Regions from separate parts of the Mesorhizobium sp. WSM4807 genome, predicted to be linked through region 1. Evidence: riboswitches for the same ligand, from Rfam matches in the RefSeq annotation. Region 1 holds a riboswitch; the other holds the start of a gene.
What was found. Region 1 has a riboswitch for S-adenosylmethionine ahead of metX (homoserine O-acetyltransferase MetX). Riboswitches for the same ligand answer to the same signal wherever they lie in the genome.
Positions count from the first base shown of each region.

Region 1 (3,206 bases):
AGCTTTTCCAAGGCGGCCGGATCGGTGCCGGGCAACGGCGTGAAGATGCACCAGCGGTTTTCGAACAGTTCGGCAAAGCCGGCGTCCGGGCCCGACTTTTCAGTGCCGGCCAGCGGGTGGCCGGGAATGAAATGCACACCAGCAGGCACATGCGGCTGCATCTGCGCGATGACCGACGCCTTGGTCGAGCCGACATCGGTGAGGATGGCGCCCTGCTTCAGCGCCGGTGCGATTTCCTCGGCGACCTCGCCCGAAGAGCCGACCGGCACCGAAACGATCACCAGGTCGGCATCGCCGACCGCCTCTTTCGCGTCCATCGCGTAGGAGGAGCCGAGGCCGAGTTCCCGCGCCCGCGCCAGGGTCGTTTCGCTGCGCGTCGAGATGGCGACGTGACCGGCTAGGCCTTCGCGATGGATTACGCGGGCCAGCGACGAGCCGATCAGGCCGATGCCGACCAGCGCGATCTTTTCGAACATCGGTGATGTCATGGTCTTCTAGCTTTTCAGAAATGTCGCGAGGGCGGCGACAACGCCACGATTGGCCTCTTCGGTGCCGATGCTCATGCGCAGTGCATTGGGGAAGCCGTAGCCGGAAACGCGCCGCAATATATAGCCGCGCGCGGAGAGGTAATCGTCCGCAGCTGCCGCCGAATGTTTTTTGTCCTCGGGAAAGTGGATGAGGACGAAATTGCCGACGCTCGGCGTCACCCGCAGTCCGAGCTTGGTCAACTCCTCGCTCACCCATCGCAGCCAGGTGTCGTTATGAGCCACGCTGCGCTCGACATGGGTGCGGTCGCGGATCGCGGCAATGCCGGCCTCAATCGCCGTCGCGTTGACGTTGAAGGGACCTCGCACGCGGTTGATCGCGTCGATGATATGCATCGGCGCGTACATCCAGCCGATCCGCGCACCGCCGAGGCCGAGCTTGGAGAAGGTGCGGGTCATAACCACGTTTTCCGCGCCAGCCACCAGCTCGACGCCGGCTTCATAATCATTGCGGCGGACATATTCGGCATAGGCTGCATCCAGCACCAGAAGCACGTTTCGAGGCAGGCTGGCATGCAGGCGGCGCACCTCCTGGAACGGCAAATAGGTGCCGGTCGGGTTGTTGGGATTGGCGAGGAAGATGATCCTGGTACGCGGCGTCACCGCAGCGAGGATCGCATCGACGTCGGCGCGCTCATTGGTTTCCTTGACCGACACCGGGACAGCACCTGCCGACTGGATGTAGATCTTGTAGACCATGAAGGCGTGTTCGGTGATCACAGCTTCATCGCCGGGCGCGAGATAGGTCTGCGCAAGCAGGCCGAGAATCTCGTCGGAACCATTGGAACAGACGATGTTCGCCGGGTTGAGGCCATGCACCTCGGCGATCGCCTCCCGTAGGCGCCTGGCGGTGCCGTCGGGATATATGTCGAGTTTGGCCGCGACGTCGCGCGCGGCTTCTATCGCCTTCGGCGAGGGGCCAAGCGGGTTCTCGTTCGACGACAGTTTGTGGACCTTGGCAACGCCGGCCGGCGCCGTGCTTTTGCCCGGCACATACGCTTCGATGTCCATGATCCCCGCGCGGGGCGTTGGACGTGCCCGATCCGATGCCTGGTTCATATTGCAAAAATCCGTCGAAAACGCTTCCACCCGGGAAGCCGCAGCGGAAATACAAGCCGTGGCCTGGAATGTCGAGAGGCGGCGATCATGGGTGAGCGACTGGCATGGGTGAACGACTGGCCGTTGACGCCGAGACGCTCCGGTCCTAGAAGAAAGGCGAAATCCCGTGGTGATTTGGCCGGTCGGCTTGCAGCCACGTTAAACAACTCGCTAAAGGGCCGTTTGCATCCTGTAACCGGCTTTGCGAAGGCGATGTCGGTTTTCTTGTTGTCCGTAGCCGGCCGGACAATCGCATCGACCCGAAAATCGGTATCGACTTTCGGAAAGCGCGATGGGTTAATGTAAGAGGATGCGATGGTCGCGCTGCGCACTAAAAGAACCAACAACGAGGCCGACGAGCCGTCGAGCCCGGTGTTGCGTTTCGGTGCCGACAAGCCGCTCAAGCTCGATGCCGGCACGCTGCTGTCACCGTTCCAGATCGCCTACAAGACTTACGGCACCCTCAACGACGCCCGCTCCAACGCCATCCTCGTCTGCCATGCACTGACCGGCGACCAGCATGTCGCCAGCACCAATCCAGTGACCGGCAAGCCGGGCTGGTGGGAAGTGCTGATTGGCCCCGGCAAGATCATCGACACCAGCCGCTTCTTCGTCATCTGCTCAAACGTCATCGGCGGCTGCCTCGGCTCGACCGGCCCCGCCTCGACCAATCCAGCCACCGGCAAGCCCTACGGGCTCGACCTGCCGATCATCACCATACGCGACATGGTGCGGGCGCAGTTGATGCTGGTCGATCATTTCGGCATCGAAAAACTGTTCTCGGTGCTCGGCGGCTCGATGGGCGGCATGCAGGTGCTGCAATGGGCGTCGAGCTATCCGGAGCGCGTTTTCTCGGCGCTGCCGATCGCCACTGGCGCGCGCCATTCCTCGCAGAACATCGCCTTCCATGAGGTCGGCCGGCAAGCGGTGATGGCCGATCCGGACTGGCATGGCGGCAAATATTTCGAGCAAGGCAAGCGCCCGGAAAAGGGACTGGCTGTGGCGCGCATGGCCGCTCACATCACTTATCTGTCGGAGGCGGCCCTGCACCGGAAGTTTGGCCGCAACCTGCAGGACCGTGAAGCGCTCACCTTCGGTTTTGACGCCGACTTCCAGATTGAGAGCTATCTGCGCCATCAGGGCATGACCTTCGTCGACCGCTTCGACGCCAACTCCTATCTCTACATGACCCGGGCGATGGACTATTTCGACCTCGCCGCCGATCATGGCGGCCGGCTGGCCGACGCCTTTGCCGGCACCAGAACCCGTTTCTGCCTGGTCTCCTTCACCAGCGACTGGCTGTTCCCGACCGAGGAGAGCCGCTCGGTCGTTCACGCGCTGAACGCGGCCGGCGCCTCGGTGTCCTTCGTCGAGATCGAGACCGATCGCGGCCACGACGCCTTCCTGCTCGACGAGCCGGAGCTGTTTGCCGCCATCAACGGCTTCATCGCCTCGGCGGCTCGCGCCAGGGGGCTCAGCGCATGATCCCTGAAGATTGCAGGCTTTCCGGACCGGCATCTTTCGCCATGCATCAGCGCATGACCCCGAAAAGTTGCAGATTTT
Region 1 covers NZ_JBVVQY010000005.1:55,565-58,770, forward strand. The annotation lists gene AC0L3N_RS08045 (prephenate/arogenate dehydrogenase family protein) at 1-488, opposite strand, end outside; gene hisC (histidinol-phosphate transaminase) at 495-1,604, opposite strand; SAM riboswitch at 1,761-1,838, shown strand; gene metX (homoserine O-acetyltransferase MetX) at 1,959-3,128, shown strand.

Region 2 (3,206 bases), on a different contig from region 1:
GTCGCGTCAGGCCCGCTGGGCACGCCTGCGCCGCGTCACCTTCCCCCTGTTCTTCGCGCCCGAGATCCTGATCGGAGCGGCGCCGCCGCTGGTGCTTGCGCTGGTTGCTGCAGCAGGCGCCGGCTTCAGCCTGTCGGCAACCGCCGTTGCCGTGCTGGTAGTCGCCTATCTCCCGGAATGCGCTCTCGCCTCGGCCAAGGGCTGGCACCTGTCGCTGCGCATGATCCCGGCGATGGTTGCGCGGGACGTGATGCTTCCCGCCATCTGGGTGCGCGGCTGGCTCAGCGGTGCCGTCGACTGGCGCGGCAACACGATGACCATCCGCACCAGCGCCGGTGCGGAATTGGAAGAGACTCCGTCGGGCGCCTGACCGCGCTTGGCTTGACGATTCGAGCGAAGCTGTTCGGCGCGTATCCCTATCTGGCGGCTTTCAGTGCCTGCTCGATGTCTTCGAGCAGGTCGTCTGTGTCCTCCAGGCCGACGGACAGCCTGAGCGTGCCTGGCCCGATGCCGAGTTCGGCACGCGCCTCATCGCTCAGATTCTTGTGCGTCGTCGTCGCCGGATGAGTGATCAGGCTCTTGGCATCGCCGAGATTGTTAGAGATCAGCACGATATCGAGCGCGTTCTGGAAGGTGAAAGCCGCCTGTTTGCCGCCCTTGACGTCGAGGCAGATCAGCGTCGAGCCGCCCGACATCTGCTTCTTGACGACCGCCGCTTGCGGGTGATCGGCGCGGCCGGGATAGATGACGCGGGCGATCTCCGGCTGCTCGGCGAGGAAGTCCGCGATCCGGCCGGCACTTTCCGTCTGCTGGCGCACGCGCAGCGGCAGGGTTTCCAGGCCTTTCAGCAGCGTCCAGGCATTGAACGGCGACAGGCTGGGACCGGTGTGGCGGAAATAGTCGTGCAGGTTCTCGTCGATCCACTTCTTGTCCGACAGGATGACGCCGCCGAGACAGCGCCCCTGGCCGTCGATGTGCTTGGTCGCCGAATAGACGACGATATGGGCGCCGAGCTGCAACGGCTTCTGCTGTAAGGGCGTGGCAAAGACGTTGTCGACGATCAGCCGCGCTCCGATCGAATTGGCAAGTGAGACGACGGCTGCGATGTCGACGACTTCCAGCGTCGGATTGGTCGGGCTTTCAAGGAAGAACAGCTTTGTGTTGGGCCTGACCGCCTTTTCCCAATTGGAGATTTCGGTGCCGTCGACCAGCGTCGCCTCGATGCCGTATTTCGGCGCCAGCGTTTCGACCACCCAGCGGCAGGAGCCGAACAGCGCGCGCGCCGCCACGATGTGGTCGCCGGCCTTGGCGCTGCACAGCAACGCCGCTGTGACCGCCGCCATGCCGGATGCGGTGGCGCGGGCATCTTCGGCACCTTCCAGCGCGCACATGCGCTTCTCGAACATGTCGACCGTCGGATTGGCATAGCGCGAATAGATGAAGCCCGGTTCCTCGCCCTTGAAGCGGGCTTCCGCCGCCTGCGCCGTGTCGTAGACATAGCCTTGCGTGAGATACATCGCCTCGGAGGTTTCGCCGAAGCCGGAACGCAGCGTTCCTGCATGCACGAGGGCGGTCTGAGGCTTCCAGTTGCGCTTGTTGCTCGTCATCACCTTGTTCCAAACACCAAAAATGGTCCAAACACAAAAAAACCGGCCGCGAAAGTCGCAACCGGTCCATACGGCCTTTCGGCCCGACGGTCCTTTAGCGACTTGTTTAACGTGGCTGCAAGCCGACCGGCCAAATCACCACGGGATAATGACCCTTTAGACCTGCACCGCGCTTGCGTCAATTGCCGGCATGATTAAGAGGTTGTACCAGCAGGTTCCGTGGCAAGGACCTGCAACAAAACGAGACCTCGCCCGGCCTTCGAGCGGAGCCAGACTTTGCGGCAGACAGGCATTCTTCCCGATCAGGACATTTCCGCGCTGTTCCAGTCGGGCGCTCTGAAATCGCCGCGCGCGCTTGATGCCGACCAGGTCCAGCCGGCCAGCCTCGACCTCAGGCTTGGCGACAAGGCCTGGCGGGTGCGCGCCTCCTTCCTTCCCGGCCCCAACCACAGGGTTGCTGAAAAACTCGACCGTCTGAAGCTGCACGAAATCAATCTCGCTGATGGTGCGGTGCTGGAGACGGGCTGCGTCTATATCGTGCCGCTGCTCGAGAGCCTGGCGCTTCCGGCAAGCATTTCCGCCTCCGCCAACCCGAAGAGCTCGACCGGACGGCTCGACATCTTCACCCGCGTGATGACCGATCGTGGCCACGAGTTCGACAAGATCGCTGCCGGCTACAACGGCCCGCTCTATCTGGAAGTCAGCCCGCGCACCTTTCCGATCGTTGTCCGCGCCGGCTCGCGGCTGTCTCAGGTCAGGTTCCGCACCGGCAATGCGCTTTTGTCGGAAAGCGAGCTGCACGAATTGCACCGTGCCGAGACGCTCGTCGCCACCGAGCCGCCGAATATTTCCGGCGGCGGTATTGCGCTGTCGATCGACCTCGATGGCGACAAGGACGGGCTGGTCGGCTACCGCGGCAAGCACCACACCGGCCTGGTCGATGTCGACAAGCGCGCGGCACAGGATGTCGTCGATTTCTGGGATCCGCTCTACAAGAGCGGCGCCGGCGAACTGGTGCTCGATCCGGACGAATTTTATATCCTCGTCAGCCAGGAAGCGGTGCATGTGCCGCCGCTCTACGCCGCCGAGATGACGCCCTTCGATCCGCTGGTTGGCGAATTCCGTGTTCACTATGCCGGTTTCTTCGATCCGGGCTTCGGCCATTCGTCGGCCGGCGGCACCGGCAGCAGGGCGGTGCTCGAAGTGCGCAGCCACGAAGTGCCGTTCATCCTCGACCACGGCCAGATCGTCGGGCGGCTGGTCTACGAGCACATGCTGAAGCGGCCGCAGGCGCTCTACGGCACTGATCTCGGCTCGCACTACCAGGCACAGGGCCTGAAACTGTCCAAGCATTTCCGCGCCGCGCGCTGATCGCCGATCAAATCAGACTGTGCTTGCCTGACCTTGTGGGCCGTGCTTGGTTGTGCCCAGCCGTTAAGGTGGTTGGAACCAAGGGAACAAGAAATGCAGATTTCAAGATGGATCGCATCGACAGCAGCAGCTGCCATGCTGGTGGTGGCTGCCGGGTCCTTGTCGGCGCAAGCACAGGAAAAGTTGAAGATCGCCACCGAAGGCGCTTATCCGCCGTTCAACACCATC
Region 2 covers NZ_JBVVQY010000043.1:835-4,040, reverse strand. The annotation lists gene AC0L3N_RS31045 (ceramide glucosyltransferase) at 1-370, shown strand, start outside; gene AC0L3N_RS31040 (O-succinylhomoserine sulfhydrylase) at 417-1,607, opposite strand; SAM riboswitch at 1,682-1,759, opposite strand; gene AC0L3N_RS31035 (2'-deoxycytidine 5'-triphosphate deaminase) at 1,884-2,978, shown strand; gene AC0L3N_RS31030 (ABC transporter substrate-binding protein) at 3,072-3,206, shown strand, end outside.
Region 2: it holds a riboswitch for S-adenosylmethionine, as region 1 does, so the genes downstream of both, AC0L3N_RS31040 (O-succinylhomoserine sulfhydrylase) here and metX (homoserine O-acetyltransferase MetX) in region 1, are expected to answer to the same signal.